Regions from separate parts of the Heyndrickxia faecalis genome, predicted to be linked through region 3. Evidence: riboswitches for the same ligand, from Rfam matches in the RefSeq annotation. Region 3 holds a riboswitch; each other region holds the start of a gene.

The links. Region 3 has a riboswitch for S-adenosylmethionine ahead of metK (methionine adenosyltransferase). Riboswitches for the same ligand answer to the same signal wherever they lie in the genome.
Region 1: it holds a riboswitch for S-adenosylmethionine, as region 3 does, so the genes downstream of both, ABR335_RS09730 (assimilatory sulfite reductase (NADPH) flavoprotein subunit) here and metK (methionine adenosyltransferase) in region 3, are expected to answer to the same signal.
Region 2: it holds a riboswitch for S-adenosylmethionine, as region 3 does, so the genes downstream of both, ABR335_RS15795 (phosphoadenylyl-sulfate reductase) here and metK (methionine adenosyltransferase) in region 3, are expected to answer to the same signal.
Region 4: it holds a riboswitch for S-adenosylmethionine, as region 3 does, so the genes downstream of both, ABR335_RS02540 (YezD family protein) here and metK (methionine adenosyltransferase) in region 3, are expected to answer to the same signal.

Annotation. Positions count from the first base shown of each region.
Region 1 is NZ_CP158453.1:1,995,551-2,000,913, reverse strand. Features, by position in the region: gene ABR335_RS09745 (VOC family protein) at 1-83, opposite strand, end outside; gene ABR335_RS09740 (phosphosulfolactate synthase) at 67-852, opposite strand; gene ABR335_RS09735 (2-phosphosulfolactate phosphatase) at 845-1,540, opposite strand; SAM riboswitch class I at 1,714-1,814, shown strand; gene ABR335_RS09730 (assimilatory sulfite reductase (NADPH) flavoprotein subunit) at 1,935-3,791, shown strand; gene cysI (assimilatory sulfite reductase (NADPH) hemoprotein subunit) at 3,809-5,363, shown strand, end outside.
Region 2 is NZ_CP158453.1:3,320,789-3,326,151, reverse strand. Features, by position in the region: gene ABR335_RS15805 (glycosyl hydrolase family 28-related protein) at 208-1,611, opposite strand; gene ABR335_RS15800 (TIGR04104 family putative zinc finger protein) at 1,781-2,086, shown strand; SAM riboswitch class I at 2,412-2,516, shown strand; gene ABR335_RS15795 (phosphoadenylyl-sulfate reductase) at 2,608-3,333, shown strand; gene cobA (uroporphyrinogen-III C-methyltransferase) at 3,734-4,492, shown strand; gene ABR335_RS15785 (sirohydrochlorin chelatase) at 4,499-5,239, shown strand.
Region 3 is NZ_CP158453.1:1,285,274-1,290,636, forward strand. Features, by position in the region: gene ABR335_RS06075 (DUF2584 family protein) at 1-208, shown strand, start outside; gene ABR335_RS06080 (DNA mismatch repair protein MutT) at 689-1,078, shown strand; gene pckA (phosphoenolpyruvate carboxykinase (ATP)) at 1,229-2,818, opposite strand; SAM riboswitch class I at 2,989-3,137, shown strand; gene metK (methionine adenosyltransferase) at 3,283-4,494, shown strand; gene asnB (asparagine synthase (glutamine-hydrolyzing)) at 4,725-5,363, shown strand, end outside.
Region 4 is NZ_CP158453.1:531,056-536,418, forward strand. Features, by position in the region: gene ssuC (aliphatic sulfonate ABC transporter permease SsuC) at 1-67, shown strand, start outside; gene ABR335_RS02530 (ATP-binding cassette domain-containing protein) at 82-840, shown strand; gene ssuE (NADPH-dependent FMN reductase) at 861-1,400, shown strand; gene ABR335_RS02540 (YezD family protein) at 1,489-1,668, opposite strand; SAM riboswitch class I at 1,784-1,890, opposite strand; gene ABR335_RS02545 (bifunctional GNAT family N-acetyltransferase/carbon-nitrogen hydrolase family protein) at 2,375-3,916, shown strand; gene ABR335_RS02550 (AEC family transporter) at 4,043-4,957, opposite strand; gene ABR335_RS02555 (hypothetical protein) at 5,345-5,363, opposite strand, start outside.

The DNA.
Region 1 (5,363 bases), 710 kb from region 3:
CCTAATTTCTGATAGAAATCGGCTGTTTCATCAAGATCTTTGCACGGGATCGCCAAATGAAAAATTTTATCCGTTTTTCTCATGGGAATCTCCTCCAATAAAAAAAGTATCTGATCGCAAACCGAGCCTTAATGTTTCAAGCGCAAGGGCATCCGAAAAAGGGATGTTGGCCAGATTGGCATCCGGGCCGAGCTGTTGGATAAAAAAAGCCTGGAGCTGCTTGTTGGGCGCTTCGAAAATGAAAGCATCGCGGGGAATCCCGGAGTCCAGGATGGCCGCAAACATCTCCTCCCGTATTTCCCCGTCCCCGTTGCAAATGCCGCTCGTGCCGCTTTCCCTTGCCTCTGTCATCACTTTATATGCGCCTGCTTCTAAATCTTGACTAATCGATTCCAGCCATAACGCCGGCGTGTCGGCTATTGATTTGGCAGTATCTTTTGAGCCAACTTCACTTAACACTTTAAACTCCTTTGAAAATTCCGCAATATAATGGCACTTTTCCGGATTGGACAGCGGCAGGGTGCCATTTGAGATTTCAACATATTCGCATGCAAACCGCCGGCAGTATTGAACGTACCGATCCGTCTTTCCCTGGCTGGCAAACTTTTCAAATAAAGTGCCGCCGAAAAAGAAGGCAATGACGTTTTGCCTCAGGTGATCTATTTTTTCTTCCAAATGGCGCGAAACCACCGATGTTCCCCAGCCGAATTTGACGAAATCAATATAAGGGGCTGCACTGTTCATGGTATCTTTAAAAAAGTTCAGCGGAATGCCATTGTCAATTAAGATGGTGATTCCGCAATCCCGCGGTTTCTCATTGCGTAAAGGCAGTGTCAAACCATGGTCATTCATCTTCAACCCTCACGATCGTTGGAAATTCTCCTGTTGGATCAATTTTCATAACAAACCCGCAGTCTGTTTCGTTGCTGCAAAATTCCAGGTCAGCCGGGTTAAATGCAGGCTGGCCGGGATCAAGAAATTTCTTTGCAACACTGGCATTTACAATCTCCTTGATCACTGATTCCGGCTTTATCGTGCCGGAGCCGGTAAGGATGCTTTCCATGTATAATGCGCATGCCAGGTCATCTTCCCCCGTCGGATGGGAAGCGATAATATTGATGCGGGCGTTGTCTTTGCCTTTCCATTTGCGCAGGACCCATTTTGCCGTCATTTTTGCATTCGAAAAGCCGGTAACATAGACTTCCTTTGCACAAAGGGCGCGGAAGGCTGCTTTTACCCCGTTTGTGGATGTTTGCACCAACGTTTTGCCGGCTAACGGCTGTTTGGCGATGGCGGCCGGTGAATGGCCCAAATCAAATCCCGGGATCGGAAGGCCGTTCCTTTCGCCCGTGAGCAAAACATGCGGGTATTTGTTTTTGATACGAAAAGCCGTTTCTATTGAGTCAGCCAACCAAATCTCTTTTACGCCGCCCAAAAAGGCATGGTGGGCAACCGTAAACGCGCGGATTACATCGATCACAATATTGGCGTCCCCGTCTTCCGGCGTCATCTCATTCCCCTGGTAAATGCGGATATTCATCCATTCCCCCCTCATTCTGTGCAAAAGATACATAAAGTATATTGGGGGGACGCTTGATGCGGAACTTGCCACCCTTTTCCTTTTTTAAATGTCCCATCTGTTCAAAAAAGAATTGACTGTACCTGCATTTGATTGTATAATGTTTTCAATGATTTCTAAATAATGATTCGTGCTTCTTATCCAGAGAGGTGGAGGGAAAGGCCCTTTGAAGCCTCGGCAACAGGTTGAAAAACACTGTGCCAATTCCTGCAGACAATCGTCTGAAAGATAAGAGAAGTTGACCATTGTGCGCCGGCTCTTCTTATCTTTGTAAGGAGAGCTTTTTTCGAAGGCGCTTCTCATGGAAAGAAGCGGATTAAAATCCAAGTAAACTTCTATGTATATTTGGATTAGGATGTCATACATAAATAAACAAATGAAAAGTGCATGCAAACATTGCGAGGTGGAAGATTTGCCGTTAAGTGTACAAAACAGCCCGTTTAGTAAAGAACAGGCGGAAAAGTTAAATGAACTGCTGCAACTATTAACGGATCAGCAAAAATTATGGCTAAGCGGATATTTAACCTATCCGTTTGCCGAACAAGGAACGAATCCCCCGGGAAGTACAGCTGTTGCTGAAAAACCGGTACAGACGGCAACCAAAACGGTTACGCTGCTGTTTGGTTCCGAGACAGGCAATGCCCAGGCGCTTGCCGAAGCATTCGCCGCCAGATTAAAAGAAATGCAGTTTACCGTATCTTTTTCGGCACTCGATGCAGCCAAGCCGAAAGATTTAAAAAATGCAGGGTATCTGCTCATCATTACAAGTACACAAGGGGAAGGGGATCCGCCTGACAACGCATTGTCTTTCTATGAGCTGATCCACAGCAGAAAAGCCCCGAAACTGGACGGGGTCCAATTTTCCGTTTTGGCGCTTGGGGACCAGACATATGAGTTTTTTTGCAAGGTCGGAAAAGAGATCGACAAGAGGCTGGAAGAGTTGGGCGGGGAACGGCTCTATCCGCGGGTGGATTGCGATGTGGATTATGAAGAAGACGCCCAGGAATGGTTTGAAGGGGTTACAGGCGTGCTCCAGTCATCTGCCTTGCCGCCTTCAACCGCAGCAGATGCCACCCGGCCCGCAAACACCGATTATTCCAAATCCAACCCGTTCCAGGCGGAAGTGCTGGAAAATATCAATTTGAACTGGGAAGGGTCCAATAAAGAAACGCACCATATCGAACTATCCCTTGAAGGTTCCGGTTTTACATTTGAACCGGGGGACAGCATCGGGATTTACCCGGAAAATGACCCGGAACTCGTGGAACGTCTGATCGAAAAGCTCGGCTGGGATCCAAAAGAACCGGTTCCGATCAATAAAAAAGGGGAAGTGCTGCCGGCCAGGGAAGCATTGCTCAGACATTATGAAATTACGAGATTAACAAAACCGCTGCTTCAGCAGGCAGCCGTGCTTTTCGGAAACAAAGGGCTTACGGCTTTGCTTGAAAATGAAGCGGAGGCAAAGGCATACCTTGAAGGGCGGGGCCTGATCGATCTTGTCGAGGAGTATCCGCCGGAAAAAGTGGAAGTGCAAGCTTTTGTACAAATGCTCCGGAAAATGCCGCCGCGGCTTTATTCGATCGCAAGCAGCTGGAAAGCGAACCCCGATGAAGTCCATCTTATCATTGCACTGGACTGCTATACAGCAAACGGAAGGGTGTGCGAAGGGGTTTGCTCCGGACAAATCGCAGGCAGGATAAAACCAGGAGACAAGCTGCCGGTTTATGTCCACCGCAATCCGAATTTCAAACTTCCGGCTGATCCGGATGTGCCGGTGATCATGATCGGGCCGGGAACAGGCGTGGCGCCGTTCCGTTCTTTCCTGGAAGAAAGGGAAGCGGAAGGGATCACCGGCCGTACATGGCTGTTTTACGGGGACCAGCATTTTGCGACGGATTTTCTGTATCAGCTTGACTGGCAAAACTGGCTGAAAAATGGCGTGCTCGAACGAATGGATGTGGCTTTTTCGCGCGACCAGGCAGAAAAAATATACGTCCAGCACCGGATGCTTGAAAAAAGTAAAGATTTTTATGCATGGCTTGAAAAAGGCGCCTGTGTGTATGTGTGCGGCGATGAAAAGCAGATGGCCCGCGACGTCCAAGAAACGCTGCTTCACATTCTTGAAACAGAAGGCAACATGACGAGGGAAGAGGCAGAGGGCTATTTGCAGGAAATGCGCCAAGAAAAACGTTACCAGCGTGATGTGTATTAACAGAGAGGGGCAGGAAGATGGTTGATAAAAAACTTGATCCGCTTGAAACGATAAAAGAAAAAAGCCGGTTTCTAAGAGGAACGATTGCGGAAGGGCTCAAAGATCCGCTGACCGGCGCGATATCCGAGGACGATAATAAACTGTTGAAATTTCATGGCAGCTACCAGCAGGACGACCGGGATATCCGCAACGAGCGGCGCAAAAAGAAACTGGAGCCGGCTTACCAGTTTATGGTGCGTGTCCGCATTCCGGGCGGCGTTGCGACCCCGGAACAGTGGCTTGTGATGGATGAACTGGCGCAAAAATACGGGAACGGAACGCTGCGTATGACGACCCGGCAGACGTTCCAGATGCATGGCATTTTAAAATGGAATTTAAAGCAGGCCATCCGCGAAATGAACGATGCGCTCATGACGACGCTTGCTGCGTGCGGGGATGTGAACCGGAATGTGATGTGCAACCCGAACCCGTACCAGTCGGGTGTGCATGCCGAGGTATATGAATGGGCGAAAAAAACGAGCGACCACTTGTTGCCGCGGACTTCCGCGTATCATGAAATCTGGCTGGAAGATGAAAAAATCATTGATACAAAAGAGCAGGAAGATTCCGAACCGCTGTACGGCCCGAAGTATTTGCCGCGGAAGTTTAAAATCGGGTTTGCTGTGCCGCCTTCCAATGATGTCGATATTTTTTCACAGGATTTAGGGTTTATCGCCATTTTGAATGAAGGGAAGCTTGAAGGGTTTAATGTCGCGGTCGGCGGCGGGATGGGCATGACCCATGGCGATCCGAAGACATATCCGCAGCTTGCCCGGATCATCGGTTTTTGCACCCCGAACCAGGTGATTGAAGTGGCGGAAAAAGTGGTGTCGATCCAGCGCGACTACGGCAACCGCGCGAACCGGAAAAATGCGCGTTTCAAGTACACCATTGACGCACGGGGGCTCGACTGGATCAAGTCGGAATTGAATGAACGGCTCGGCTGGGATCTCGGGGAAGCCCGCCCGTTCCATTTTGACCATAACGGCGACCGTTACGGCTGGATCCAAGGCGATGGCAAATGGCATTTAACGTTATTTGTCCAAAGCGGCAGGATTAAAGATATTGACGGCTATCCTTTGATGACCGGGCTGCGTGAAATTGCAAAAATCCATCAAGGCGAGTTCCGCCTCACCCCCAACCAGAATGTCATCATTTCCAATGTAACCGAGGAAATGAAAGGAAAGATTGACGAACTGGTTGAAAAATACCATCTGACGGACGGCAAGCATGCTTCCGCCCTCAGAAGAAACTCGATGTCCTGTGTCGCATTCCCGACTTGCGGCCTTGCGATGGCGGAAGCAGAACGGTACTTGCCGGAACTGCTCGGAAAAATCGAAGAGATTTTGGATGAAGCGGGGTTGCGCGAAGAAGAAATCGTCATCCGGATGTCAGGCTGCCCGAACGGCTGCTCAAGGCCGGCGCTTGCGGAAATGGCTTTTATCGGGAAAGGCCCCGGAAAATACAATTTGTATTTGGGCGGCAGCTTCACTGGCGACAGGCTCGCTTGCCTTTATAAGGAAAATATCGGGG
Region 2 (5,363 bases), 1.5 Mb from region 3:
GCCGAACTTTAAATGCAAGGGTTTCAAAAAGATGTAGAAAAAACTTTGCACTCGAAAGCCATTTCATCCCCTTTTTTGCAGATATCGCTTCTATTGGTGGCAAACATGAAGGCTGGACTTGCAGGGTGAATCGGATAAGAAGCTATTATCCGATTCATTCGGCAAGTCTTGCTTAGATTCTCTCTTTATTTATGAACAATCCAAGCATTACAGCAGTACGCATTTGTCTTTGCCCCTGATCCGTTTTGCATTTTGAAACCCGCTGATTTCTACATTTTTCAAAATAACATTTTTTGCGCGGTACTGGATGGCGACAACAGGATTTCCCTTGAAATCATAATCCGGGTCGCCAAGCGCAGTCAGCCCGTTAATTACAACGTTTCGGTAAGCGGAAACAACGAGGCTGCGCGGCGTTGAACCTTCATATAAATCCGTAAACACTGGCGCGACGGAAACTAGATTGGCCGCCACAATATGGTTCGCGCTTTTCGAGTCGGCATCTTTGCCTTTATGGTGGCCGATATGCCGGAAGTTAAAAGAGCGGTTGTCGCGGACAGAAAGATGGCCATACAAATGTACATGAGAAGCAGCCGATGCATTGTGGTGGGCTTTGATTTCGACACCACCAAAACAGCCGCTTGATGCATTATTGCAAAGCCATACATGGCGCGAGCCGTCATCAATCTCAATGCCATTGGAGTTGGAAAACCCTTTTTTGTGGGCCCTTCCACTTGGGTTGTAACAGAAAGAATTTGAAATAAAACAATAGTCGCTATGGTGGGTGGTAATCCCGTCATCACCGAATCCGCTTGCCGTGAGCCCGTCAAGCCAGATATAGCGGCTTCTTCCTGGGGCGAGAAAGCCGTCGCCCAAATAATGATAACGGGCAGAGGATACATCAAAACCGTGTAGGCCGGCCCCCACCGCCTCCACATTTTTCACCCAGCCAAACGTGACGTGCGCAAAAGTCAGGCAGCTTGAACGGTTATTTCCTGCCGCCGTTCTTTCCTCCTGCCCGAGCCTTTCGACATTCCAATCGAGCGTGAGCCCCTCCACCGATATATGGTGATTGCCGCGGTGAAAATGGGCATTTTGGATGAGACGCGTTTTTTTCGGCGCATGCGGATGGAGTTTGATGATGGTTACGCCTTTTCCACTCCCACAAAGGCATGTCCATGAAGGCAGCTTAAGCCCCTTTACTAGAAAAACACCCTCCGGTACGATCACTTTCACCCGGCCGTTTCCCAATGCTTTTTGGAATGCCACTGTGCAGTCGGTTTTTCCATCGCCGACCGCACCGTAATCTGCCACATTGACTGTACGGGACGCCGCAGCCAGCAGCCGGCTGTATGCTTGATCCAATATCTTTTTCCATTCCGGGTACACGAGGCCGTTCTGATCTGCAAGCGTTTTATACGGTTCAACCGGATATCGCCGGTTCAGCAGCAGCCGTGAAAGGGAAAATGGTTTGTGAAATTCCGGCTGACAGTACTGTTGAAAAAGCGCTTCATTTTCCTGGACCAGGGTGCCCGGCTGGACTGTCCTGCGCGAAAGCTGGCGCAGCAGCATGCCGTTTGTCCGAGGGTCATGATGCTTGTCCAAATGAATCATTTTTTCACCCCACTTTGCCTTCATTCAGTCTGTGTCAATTGATATATGTAGTTTACCCCCGCAGGTTGGAAAACGCACTGAAAAAGAAGACTTTTCCAAACCATAGTTGTTAATATAAAAAAGAAATTGAATTTTATGTTAGAATCAATGAAAAGGAAGGTGAAATTTAATGAGCCTGCCAAAATGTTTGAATTGTAACCATCAATTTAAGTGGATTTATATTTTTAAGAGACTATGGAAGTTTGACCAAACCATGGAATGTCCAAATTGTACAGCCAAGTTATATCCAAGTTTGAAGTTTCGAAATAAAGTTGGTTATCTTTCTCTACTTTGCCTTTTCGTATCATTTGGACTGATGATATTGAGCATTCCAAAAATTGCATTCATAACACTAATCGTCATTCTTTGGGTTTGTTTGATTCTTACGATGCCTTATGTTTATTCGTTTGATAATAAGGAAAGACCTCTATGGTAAAAGGTAGCTGTTGTTCCTTTTTAAAAAGATGCTGCAGAAATCCGGGTGGGATGGAGCGCAGATTTGAGCCTGGTACGACTGAGGACATCCGCAAGTTTAAAGATGAATGACCAATCTGGTACAGAAGCAAAATTTTGAAGAAAAGCCCAAGGAAGCTAGCCAAAAAATGAAGGGTTGGTTGGAAACTTTTTCCGTTCAATGAGGATCAAAAACGGACATATAAACATCTTTCATGAAAATGGGCCTGATTTTCTTTATCAGAATTTTTCGTTGACGAATAGCATAAGAAGGTATACAATAAACTTCAAGCTTATATGTTGTTATTTTCTTATCAAGAGAGGTGGAGGGAAGGGCCCTGTGAAGCCTCGGCAGCAGGTCCGGAAACGGGCACTGTGCCAATTCCTGCAGGTGGTGGCCTGAAAGATAAGAAGATTTCCCGGGAATGGATATCTTCTTACTTCAGGGTAAGAAGATTTTTGTCGTTTAATCCTTAGTAATCGAATGCGAAAGAAGGGAATAGAGTGGAGCAAACGCGGCTCACATATGAACAGTTTACGTCGGATCCGTTCGCAGCGTTCGTGCCGGAAGATGAAACGAAGGGCGCATTGGAAATTTTGCAGTGGGCATATGGCACGTACGGCAAATCAGTGGTATATGCGTGCAGTTTCGGCGCAGAAGGAATGGTGCTGATTGATCTCATTTCGAAAGTCAGAGAAGATGCGGATATCGTATTTTTGGATACCGACCTGCACTTTCCGCAGACTTACGAATTGATTGAAAAAGTGAAAAAGAAATATCCGGCTTTAAATATACAAATGAAAAAACCGTCGCTTACGCTTGATGAACAGGCGGCGCAATACGGATCTGCCCTTTGGAAAAGGGATCCGGACCAATGCTGCTATATCCGGAAAATCAAGCCGCTTGAAGAAACGCTGCAGGGAGCTGTGGCCTGGATATCCGGCTTACGGCGGGAGCAATCGCCGACAAGGGCAAAAACGAATTTTGTCAATAAAGATGAAAGGTTCCATTCGATTAAAATTTGCCCGCTGATTCATTGGACATGGGATGATGTTTGGAACTATATCCGGTCTAACAATCTTCCATATAACGAATTGCACGACCAGGGATATCCGAGCATCGGCTGCTTCCCGTGCACACGTGCTGTCGGAAACAGCGACTCAAGAGCGGGAAGATGGGCGGGCTTTAATAAAACCGAATGCGGGCTGCATACGGTTCAGAAAAAATAAGGCTGCTATATAAAATGACATAGGTAATAAGAGTAAGCATCAGTCTGCATGACAAGATTTCGTTCATTTTACAAAATTCCTAGATTTGGTAAGGATGCGGCAAAAATTTATATACAAATCGGTTTTATGAAAAAACCAGGGAAAAAATTGCACTTGGAAGCTGATTCAGCGTATAGAGAAGATAAAATCGCATTTTCGAAGATGGATTCTTTTATATTTTGAGATGGAGCTTGCTGATAAATTGGGTACAAACGCAGAATTGGACCCGTTCAGCAAGCTCTAGCGGCAAAAGCAGCCAGCTTTTTCAGGTGCCCGCTTGTAGCCAATCCAGACTAGGATTGTTCAAGTGCTCGCATCAACCAAAACAACGAGTCCGATTAAGTTTAAAGCAGGTGAAGAAATGAGAAAAGTATATTTAGTCGGGGCAGGACCCGGCGATCCGGAGCTGATTACAGTGAAAGGATTGCGCCTGATCCGGGAAGCGGATGTCATTTTATATGACCGGCTGGTGAATCCGGACCTGTTAAAAGAGGCAAGGCCGGATGCAGAACTTGTCTACTGCGGGAAAAAACCGGATGCCCATACGATGACGCAGGATATGATCAACCACCTGCTTGTGAAATTTGCTAACCAAGGAAAAACGGTTGTCCGTTTAAAGGGCGGTGATCCGTTTATATTCGGTAGAGGCGGGGAGGAAGCGGAAGTCCTGGTGCAAAAACATATTCCGTTTGAAATCGTGCCGGGAATTACAGCCGGTTCCGCTGTGCCCGCCTATGCCGGCATTCCGCTCACCCACCGCGGGCTCAGTACATCCGTTGCTTTTATCGCGGGCGTCACGAAAAAAGGCGAAGATCTTGATGCGTATTGGTCCAAATATGCGGGAATTGATACACTTTGCATTTATATGGGCGTGAAAAATCTGCCACTCATCTGTGCGCAACTGATAAAGCACGGCAAATCACCGGACATGCCGGCTGCACTAATCCGCTGGGGCACGACTGAAAAACAGGAAACCGCGGTCGGCACGCTTGGAAATTTAAGTAAAAAGGCGGCTGGGCTGCGCAACCCATCACTTTTGATCATCGGAGAAGTGGTAAAACTGCGCGAAGAGTTAAAATGGTTTGAACAGCTTTCCGCTGCTTCGGCCTGTACCGGGTGAGCGGGTATGAAGCAAGGCGTTTTATATGTCAGCCATGGCAGCCGTGTGCCCGAAACCGCCCGGGAAGCAGCAGCGACGATCCGGCAAGCAATGGCACAGGTGGATGCGGATCTCCAGGAAATTTGCTATCTGGAAATTGCGGAACCGGATATTGCGGCAGGGATTGATGCACTTGTCCGGGGCGGCGCAGGGCGCATTGCTGTTGTGCCGGTATTGCTGCTGAGTGCCGGGCATTATTATGAGGATATCCCGCGCGCGATCCGGGAAGCGAAACAGCGTTATCCGCATATTGTGTTTACGTACGGCCGCCCGCTCGGTGTCGGGGACCGGATCATCGAAATTTTGGCAGAAAATATTTTGGAAACCGGCATGCCTCCGGGTGCCTGGATTCTGCTTGTTGGACGCGGCAGCCGCAACCCGGAAACACTGTGCGATTTTGCAAAAATTGCTGCCGGGTTGTGCGCGCAATTGGGGACAGAGCAGATCAAAACGGCTTATTTGGCGGTGCTTGAGCCCCGTTTTGATGATGCGCTGAAGGAGCTGACCGCAACCGGGCGCCCGGTAGTTGTGGCCCCTTATCTTTGGTTTACCGGCGTGCTCGTCCGGTCGCTGGAAAAGAAAGTGGGCATGCTGCATCGGGAAGGATATGATATCCGGCTAGCACGGTATCTCGGCTGCCATCCGGATATGGCGGATGCATTGGCCGTTCGGGCAAAAGAAGCGTTGGGCGCAGAGGATTTTATTTGAGATCACGGGATTTTTACCCAGTCAAGCCTGCGGTGTTTTTTATTGTGCACCCCGGACTTTTTGGGGCGATGCAGTTTAAAAGATGCCTGGGTGCAGCATTCATTGCGCGTACCGGCACTTTTTT
Region 3 (5,363 bases):
GACGAACGGAAAAGAAGAGCGTATTGAGCAAAACCTCTTTTTGCTAAAACAACCGGGATACTGCGTGTATCCGCTTGATACGCCGGTTGAAATCCGGAAAAAGAAGGAACACGGGCCGAGCGGAAGCGCTGTCATCCGCAAACTGGAATGGGAAAACAATACAACGATCGTTCACTATGAATTGGTTTCTTTGAACACGCCGAATTAAACAGGCGCCGCACCATGGTCCGCGGCGCCTGTTTAGTTTATCAGGACGGGCGGAAGGGAATTTTACAAGTGTAATGCCTGGCTGGTCTTGCGGAGAACGCCGGAATTCGGCCAAAGGGCAATGCCTTGTGAATGGTGAACCAGCTTGCGGGTAGCGCGGAGAAAGAACGGATCCGGCGGGAGTGGTGCCGGAGTATTGGTGAATGGAACTGCTAAAATTTTTCAACTGGGCCTAGACCGGTGTGGACAGGAATATTGGCGAACGCAACACGTCTTGCAAGTGTGCCGCCAGCCTGGTTCTTCGGGATGAAATGGGCAGGATTGAAAATACTAATCGGAAGAGAGGCCGGCTTCTAAAACTGGAAAAGAGAACTGGTCGCAGCGATTTAAAAAGGCTGGCAGCTACTCCCGCCAGAATCGAATACTTGAGGTAAAGGGCCGGCCTTCCGCATTTGCTTGAAAAAGGAGGAGAAGTCCAAAGATGGAAACGGACTACAAAAAAGCTTGCGGCGCATATGCCGTCATTTTTGATGCGAAAAAAGAAAAAGTCGGGGTGGTGCCATCGGGCAGCGGCTACAGGCTGCCGGGTGGGGAAATCAGCCGCGGGGAGTCTGAACTTGCCTGCCTGATGCGGACAGTCGGCGCGGAACTTGAAATCGCGGGCTTTTTAGGCAAAGCGGCACAGGAAACGGGCGCGCGGTCCATGGATGAAGGCCTGTTTTATTTAGGAAAATGGGAACAGCCCCGCAAAGGAAGCCATAACTTGGAATGGCTCAACCTTCACGAGGCTGTGGAAAAAATGGCCGGTGCCCACCATCAATGGGCAGTGCAGGAAGGAATCAGCGCCGTCCAGACAAGCACCTGGTTTTAACTGGGTTTCCGCTTTTGCTTAAATGAGCAGACCCTTGGTACTCGCCGTAACCTTTTGGGTTGCTGCAGCGTTTCCGCTTTTACAGAAATGAGCATACCACAATTTAATTGGAGTCTCATTTTAATTTAAAATGCGGGCTCCCGTTTATGCTTATATAAGCGGGCCGCCGAGTTTTTCAATGTCATCCGGCACCGAAAATTGCCGGAAATTTTCTTTGAACCGGGCTGCAAGTTCGAACGCTTTTTCACGGTAAGCCTGCTTGTCCGTCCATGTATCTGCCGGATAAAGGACGTCATCTGACACCCCTTCAATATGAACCGGGATGTGTAGCCCGAAAATATCATCCTGCCGTGTTTCGGTATCTTTCAGTTTGCCGTTTATCGCAGCCCGGACCATGGCCCGCGTATCGCTTAATTTCATGCGGGAACCGGTTCCGTACGGGCCGCCTGTCCAGCCGGTATTGACAAGAAATACCTGGACGTTGTGCCTGTCAACTTTCTCGCCGAGCATTTCCGCATAAACGGCGGGCTCAAGCGGCAAAAACGGCGCGCCGAAGCAAGTGGAGAACACGGCTTCCGGGCGCGTGACGCCGCGTTCGGTACCGGCCAGTTTAGAAGTGTAACCGCTTAAGAAATGGTACATGGCCTGCTCTTTTGTCAGCCTGCTGATCGGCGGCAGGACACCGGATGCATCGGCCGTCAGGAATATAATGGTTGACGGATGGCCGGCCATGCCGGAGCGGGCAATATTGCCGATGTTTTCAATCGGGTAAGCAGCCCTTGTATTTTCCGTCAGTGCATTGTTGTCATATTGCGGTTTGCGGGACACCGGATCTACGACCACATTTTCAAGTACGGTCCCAAAACGGATCGCCTGGTAAATTTGTGGTTCTTTTTCTTCCGTAAGCCCGATGCACTTTGCATAGCATCCGCCTTCAATATTGAAGACACCGCTGTCGGACCAGCCGTGCTCATCGTCCCCTATAAGTGCGCGCTCCGGATCGGCGGAAAGCGTCGTTTTCCCGGTCCCGGACAAGCCGAAAAACAGGGCCGTATCGCCGTTTTTCCCAGTATTGGCGGAGCAGTGCATGGGAAGGATGCCTTTTTGCGGCAGCAAGTAATTCATGATGGAAAAAATGCTTTTTTTCATTTCGCCTGCATATTCCGTCCCGCCGATCAAAATTATCCGGCGTTCAAGTGAAATCATGATGAACGCTTCGGAATGCGTGCCGTCAAGCGCCGGGTCTGCCTTAAACAGCGGCGCGGAAAGAATCGTAAATTGCGCATCGTGTTGATAGAGCTCCTCCGCATCCGGCCGGATAAACAATTGATGCGCGAATAAATTATGCCAGGCGAACTCATTCACGGTCTGGATCGGAAGGCGGCTTTTTGGATCGGCACCCGCAAAACCTTTAAACACAAAAATTTCGTCTTTCCCTTTTAAATGCCGGACCATTTTTTCATAAAGCCTGTTGAACACGCCGGGAGAAACCGGCTGGTTGATTTTGCCCCAGTCGACACGGTCTTTTGATTCGGAGTCGACGACAATAAATTTATCTTTCGGTGACCTTCCTGTATATTTTCCTGTTGCTGCAGAAATGGCCCCTTCCGTTGTCAGTACAGCTTCTTTCCGTTCGATAATTTTTTCCATTAATTGTGGCACGGAAAGCTGCATGCGTACGTTTTCCCCCGACAACAAAAACTTTAAATCGTCAGAAGCGCCAATCAGATCCATTTTCATAAACCGCCCCTTTGAATAACTTATTTCACTTTAAACGATATCAGTATAACATATTCATCCGTTTATTACATACTTTTTTCCGGGAAAAATGCAGAGGACAAAGGGGAGAAGGGCGAAAAAATCATTGACAGCGCCTGCTAAATTGCGTATGATTTTACTTTGAACGGATACTCTTATCCCGAGCTGGTGGAGGGACGGGCCCGATGAAACCCAGCAACCCGCCTCTGGAACAGGCAATGCGCTCGCAACGCAGCTGCCGCTTGACTTCCAGGCAAAGGTGCTAACCTGCAGCAAGGAATGTTTCCTTGAACGATAAGAGTGAAAGGCGCGATTGATTGAAGTCAAAACCTTTCCACTCATGATGAATGGGGAAGGTTTTTATTTTTGGCTTTGTACATGAAATGAATCGAGTTTAGGGTATGAGTACCGTTTCCAATATGTAACCATATAAGGAGGAAAAGCGGATGTTAAAAGGACGGCATTTGTTCACATCGGAATCGGTGACGGAAGGCCATCCGGACAAAATTTGCGACCAGATTTCCGATGCCATTTTGGATGCCATTTTAGAAAAAGACCCGAATGCCCGCGTTGCCTGTGAAACTTCCGTCACGACAGGGCTTGTGCTCGTCACGGGGGAAATTTCCACCAATACATATGTGGATATTCCGAAAGTGGTGCGCAAGACCATTAAAGAGATCGGCTATACGCGCGCGAAATACGGGTTTGATGCGGAAACCTGCGCGGTGCTGACATCGATTGACGAACAGTCCGAAGATATTGCGCGCGGCGTTAACCAGGCTTTGGAAGCCCGCGAAGGCGGGATGAGCGACGAAGAGATTGAGGCAATCGGAGCCGGCGACCAGGGCCTGATGTTCGGGTTTGCCTGCAATGAGACAGAAGAGCTGATGCCGCTTCCCATTTCGCTTGCCCACAAGCTTGCCCGCCGTCTTGCTGAACTCCGCAAACAAGAAGTGATCCCGTATTTGCGCCCGGATGCAAAGACACAGGTGACAGTTGAATATGACGAGAACAACCAGCCTGCCCGGATTGATACGATTGTCATTTCAACGCAGCATGATCCTGACATCAGCGCCGGACAAATCCAGGAAGATATGAAAAAATACGTCATTGAACCGGTTGTGCCGGCACACTTGCTCGATGCGGATACAAAGTATTTGATTAATCCGACCGGCCGCTTTGTTATCGGCGGCCCTCAAGGGGATGCGGGGCTGACCGGCCGCAAAATCATTGTCGACACTTACGGCGGCTATGCCCGTCACGGCGGCGGCGCATTTTCCGGGAAAGACCCGACGAAAGTGGACCGTTCCGCTGCTTATGCCGCCCGCTATGTTGCGAAAAATATTGTTGCGGCAGGCCTTGCGGAAAAATGCGAGGTACAGCTTGCGTATGCGATCGGGGTGGCGAAGCCCGTTTCTATTTCCATCGATACGTTTGGGACCGGAAAAGTGCCGGAAAAAGTGCTGATCGAGGCGGTCGAAGCTCATTTTGACCTGCGCCCGGCCGGCATTATCAAAATGCTCGACTTGCGCCGTCCGATTTACAGGCAGATCGCTGCGTACGGGCATTTCGGCCGCGATGATTTGGATGTGCCTTGGGAAAAAACGGACAAAGCCGGGGCGTTGAACGAATTCGCCCGCAATCATATCGGAAAATAATATGAAAAAGAGCGCGCCTGGTATACAGGCCGCTCTTTTTCATAAAACGGCGGGAATAAGGAATCCTGTTTGCCTCATTTTTAACAAAAACCCTGCAAACTGGCGGAAAACATGCTAAACTATATTACATGTGCAGAATTTGGCCGTCAAATTTTGGCGGAAATGCATTTGTTTTTTAAAGAAATAAATTTACAATAGAGTATATCGAAATGAAGTAGGTGACTTTTTACATGTGCGGATTTATTGGCTGCGTCCATGACCATCCCGTTACATTATCAGACGAAGACAGGCAACGGTTTAAACAGATGAATCATATGATTGAGCACCGCGGCCCGGATGATGAAGGCTTTTATGAAGACGAGCATATCCAGTTCGGTTTCAGGCGCCTGAGCATTATCGATATCGAGGCGGGGCACCAGCCTTTAACATACGAAAACGAACGGTACTGGATTATTTTTAATGGCGAAATTTATAACTATGTGGAATTGCGTGAAGAACTGCTAAAAGAAGGGATGACATTCGAAACGAATTCGGATACGGAAGTCATTCTTGCCATGTACAGCCGTTACGGCGAAAAAGCAATCGGACGTCTGCGCGGGATGTTCGGGTTTGCGATCTGGGATAAGCAGGAACAAACGCTTTGCGGCGCGCGTGACCCGTTCGGCATTAAACCGTTCTTCTATTATGAAGACGGCGATAAAATGTATTTCGGTTCTGAAAAGAAAAGCATTTTGCTTGCCATGGAAAAACCAGAACTGAATTATGATGCTGTCCAATATTATTTAACCTACCAATTTGTGCCCGAACCTTTCACCATGACAAAAGACATCCGGAAACTTGAACCGGGCCATTATTTTGTGAAAAAAATT
Region 4 (5,363 bases), 750 kb from region 3:
GTCCGACTGGCTGGCAAAAATCGCAGAACAACGATTGTTAAAGTGGCACCCGTCATATCAAAAATAAAGGAGGAGGAAACGATGCCGAAAGAAAAGGCGTTTGCTGTAGAGATTGAGGGGCTGGAGAAATCATTCGGCAGCCATCGCATCCTGCGCCATCTTCATTTAAAAATAAGAAAAGGGGAATTTGTTGCGATTGTTGGGAGGAGCGGATGCGGCAAAAGTACGCTTCTCAGGCTGCTTTCAGGACTTGAAGCGGCAAGCGGCGGAAAAATCCTTATAAACGGGGCGCCTTTATCCGGCAGAAACGGATCGGCAAAAATGATGTTTCAGGACGGCCGCCTGCTCCCATGGAAAACCGTGCTTCAAAATGTCGGGCTTGGCCTTGCGGGCGACTGGAAGAACAAGGCACTTGAAATGCTTGGAAAAGTCGGGCTGGAAGGGCGTGCAAATGATTGGCCTTCGTCTTTATCCGGCGGCCAGAAACAAAGGGTGGCACTGGCGAGGGCATTAATCCATGAGCCGGACATCCTTCTCCTCGATGAACCGCTTGGGGCGCTCGATGCATTAACCCGGATTGAAATGCATGCGCTGATCCAGTCGCTTTGGCTTGAAAAACATTTTACGGCCATATTGGTGACACATGACGTGGAAGAAGCAGTCGCCCTCGCTGATCGGGTTGTGTTAATCGAAGAGGGGGAAATTGCGATGGATTATCCGGTAAAACTTCCTTATCCACGGAAAAGGGACCACGCCCTCTTTTCAGCAACGACCAATCATATTTTAAACCGCATTTTAGGGAACAACGGCCATCAGCTGTTGCACGCAATGAAAAATTAAGGAAGAATTGGGGGATTCATATGGCGGAAAAAGTGGTACTGCTGAACGGGAGCCCTTCTGCGTATACGAGATTAAATGGGATCCGTGATTATATCAGGGCCGGGTTAAGGGGGCACGGGTACGAACCGGAGCTCATCAATATTCGGGAACTTCCGGCCGGCGATTTAATGAATGCCCGGCAAAGCCCGCCCATCACCAGGGCATTAAGAAAAGTAGAAGAAGGCGATACGGTAATCATTTTGACACCGGTCTATAAAGCGTCTTATTCCGGATTGCTCAAGACATTTCTGGATCTTTTGCCGCAAAATGGCTTATCCGGCAAGCAGGTGCTGCCACTCGCCATGGGCGGTACATTCGGCCACTTGCTCGCGCTCGATTACGCCTTGAAACCGGTTTTGGCCTCACTCGGGACAACGTGCATAGAAAAAGGGGTGTTTATTCTCGACCAACAAGTGAAAAAAAGGGATGGACTCTATGAACTCGACCGGCAAGCAGCTGACCGCCTGAATGCTGCTTTAAAAACATTGTTTCCGCAAACTTCAATATCTTTGTACTCATAAACAAATCCGGCATTTGGACGATATCCAAATGCCGGCATTCGTGTCGTACGAAAAACGGGGAAAGCGATAACCGGAGTACCGGCGCCCGTCATCCCATCTTTTGGTTGGGAAGTGCCGCTTTTTTCTTTTCCAGTGCAAACCGGACTTTCTCGGTTGTTTCGATCTGTGTGATGTTCCCTTCATGGATCGAAATGACCACTGTTCCAAACTCCAGTTTTTGCAATGATTCCATAATGCGGGCGATTTTTGTTTCATCAATATGAGCCATTTTTCACTACCCCCAAAAATAAATTTCGTGTGTGCCTGGTGGTCCGGCCGGCAATTCGGATGATCCAAAAAAGAAAGGCCCCCTTCAAGAAAGTTAAGAAGAGGGCGCACTCCTTAACTTATCTTCCAAGCTTGACGCTTGCTGGAATTAGCACAGTATTCCCAAAAAGAATCTGTTGCTGAGGTTTCCTCGGGCCAGTCCCTCCCCCTCTCTTGATAAGTTGTATAGCAAGAAAATAATTTGTTAAAACTATGATAAATAATATTATTCCGATTTGTCAACTTATATTTTCAACATTTCGGTTTACTCGAAGGGCAGGTAAGTGAAAAAATGGGAAGACACTCCATCATCTCATTGTACACGGTGAAATGAACATCTAGAGAGAGGTATTCCAATTGCTGGATGATGAAAGGATACATAGGGATTGCTGAACGAATCCGATTCTGAGTTTGTACCCAATTTGTCTGCAGCTCTCTCAAAGGAAAATGGGCGATTTTTTCTTCTCCATATGTTGAATCGGCTTTCGAGTGCAAGCTTTTCCCTGGATTTGTTGTAAAATCCTTTTAATAGGTGCGGAAAGCTGTCAGCAGCCTTGCTAAATCTAGGAATATTACTGACTTAGCAAGCCCTACATAGAGTTTTTTTGAGCAAAACCGTTCCGGATAGGGTATGATAAAAAGAAAAAGTGTGTTAAGGGTGTGAGATTGTGCCAGAGACAGATGTATCCAAGTTTGAGAAGAAAATCGAGGTGCGGAACATCCGGTTCGAAGACATTGATGATATTATGGCATTGTCGAAAAAATGTTTTCCGGGGATGGAGCCGTGGAAACGCGAGCAGCTCGAGAGCCATATCCGGATTTTTCCGGAAGGGCAGTTTTGCGTGGAATACGAAGGGAAAGTTGTCGGTTCCTGCTCCAGCTTAATTGTCAATTTCGATGAATACGAGGATCAGCATACATGGGATACGATCACCGCGAACGGCTATATTACCAACCATAATCCGCACGGGCTCAACCTGTACGGCATTGAAGTGATGATCGACCCGGAATACCGGCGCATGAAGTTCGGGCATCGATTGTATGAGGCACGGAAAGAGCTTTGCCGGAAAATGAACCTTCAAAGCATCATCATTGGCGGCCGGATTCCGAATTACAGCAAATATAAAGACAAAATGACCCCGCGCGAATACGTGGAAGAGGTTGAGATGCACAATATATATGACCCGGTTCTTTCCTTCCAGCTGCTTGAAGGGTTCCAGATTATGCGGATCAACAGGCAGTATTTGCCGGATGATACAGCATCCGCTTCATTTGCAACGCTTATGGAATGGCATAACGTTGATTATTTGCCGAAGTCCCGCCGTGTCTATCATGCTTCGTTCCCGGTTAGGATTACAGCAATCCAATATATGATGAAAAAAATTGATTCCTTCGATGATTTTGTCAGACAGGTGGAATATTATGTCGATGTGGCAGCGGATTTCGGTTCTGATTTTGCCGTTTTTCCGGAAATTTTCACCACGCAGCTGATGTCCTACCTGGAGGAAAAGCGTCCTGACCAGGCAGTGCGCCGGCTTTCCGAGTACACAGACCAATATATTGAACTGTTTACAGAGCTTGCCGTGCGCTACAATGTCAACATTATCGGCGGGTCCCATTTTGTGGAAGAAGACGGGGGCATTTACAATGTCGCCTTTTTGTTCCGGCGCGACGGGACGATCGAAAGGCAGACCAAACTCCATATTACGCCAAATGAGCGGAAATGGTGGGGGATCGCGGAAGGAAACGAACTCAATGTATTTGATACGGATTGCGGGAAAATTGCGATTCTGATTTGCTATGATATCGAGTTTCCGGAGCTGGCCCGTGTCGCTGTCGACTACGGCGCGAACATTATTTTTGTCCCGTTTTGCACGGACGACCGCCAAGCCTATTTGCGCGTCCGCTACTGTGCGCAGGCGCGGGCCATTGAAAACCAGGTGTACACCTGTATTGCGGGAACAGTCGGAAACCTGACCCACGTGGAAAACATGGATATCCAGTATGCCCAGTCCGGCATTTTTTCCCCCTCCGATTTTGGTTTTGCCCGCGACGGCATTGTCGGGGAATGCGATCCCAATGTCGATACCGTCGTTGTCGGCGATGTCGATCTTGAGAAACTGCGCCGCAACCGCAACAGCGGCTCCGTCCGGCAACTGGCCGACCGGAGAAGAGATTTGTATCAGATTAAAATCAACAGCAGGGCCTGATCGTATACGGACTGGCTGCAAGATCGGCCGGTCAGCCGCCAAGTGCCTGAACGGCTGCTTGGAAAACCCGGATATCGTATCAAAAAACCGCTTAGAGGATGGGAGCTCTAAGCGGTTTTTCATGATTCAGGCGATCTTCAGCACGGCCATCAGACTGGTCATCAGCACAATGCTGATCAAAATGGACAAAGAGTTCAACGTGCTGGACATGGCGACATTGCCGCCGCATTTCTGGGTAAATGCCGTGCAGACGGCGGAAATCGGCGCAAACGCGATAATCACGAGCACGAGCCGGACCTCAAGCGGCAGCGGTAGCAAGAAATAAAAGAATACTGCAAACAGGATGGCCATTCCGTAACGGATGATGACGGCTTTTAAGATGCCTGCAACCTGGCTTTTTTCGAGCCGGAGTTCAAAACCGATTCCGATCATCAGCATGGCCAGAAAGCCGTTTGCCTGCCCGACGATTCCGGTAAATGCAGTCACGCCTGCCGGCAATGTAATATGTAAAAGCGACAGCACGAGCATGATCAGATAGGTATCCATCGGTATGGATGAAAACATTTTTTTTAGGTAAGATGCCGCATTTGTTCTTTCATTGTTGGCAACGGCGGAAGCGATCGAATAGGTGCCGCCCGTGCATAAAACCGAATTGCCGGCATCGAACAGGCAGGTTGCCACTACGCCAACGGGCCCCAGGAAATTTTGTACATAGGGGAGTGTAAAACAGCCAATATTATAACCGGAATAATTGATCATGTTAAAGGCTTTTTCCGTATGGGTACGGCGCCAGGAAACGATATAGCCGGTTGCAATCATTACCAGATTGCAAATGACGCCGACTGCGACAAGCATTAGCAGCGAAGTTTCAAGGGAGAGCTTTTCAAAATTTGTAATCACGGCGCATGGCAATGTAATGTTCAAAACCATGCGGGAAACCAGCTGAAAATCATTCGGCTTAAAAAATCCGATCCGCTTCAAAATGTAGCCGAGCACAATGATCAAAATAAACGAAGCGGCTTTTGTCAACACAACACCCACATTTTTCCCAGCTTTCTTTTTGATCTAATTTCATTAAAAAACAATGAGAAAGAAACGGCAAGAAAAATTTTTGGCAACAACTTTTTTTCAGGTAATGTGCCGGTTCTTTTTTCTTCCACTTAAAATAAGGATGGAAAAGGACTCTTGGATATAAGGCATGGGAGCGGGTGATTGAAAAGGATTTGTAAATTCAATTTGTGAACACTATATAAAGTGTTGATCTTGCATGGCTATTGTGATCCCGGCAACGCATATAAAAAGTCCTCTTTGGCGATGTGAAGGATCTCGAAACGGGGATCCGGACCAAACCAAGAGGACCATTTTTTGAGAATCTTTTTGTAAGAAGAGGGACTTGCGGCTATTCATGTGAGCAGAAAAACGGGAAATTTACTTTTTTAAGAATTCA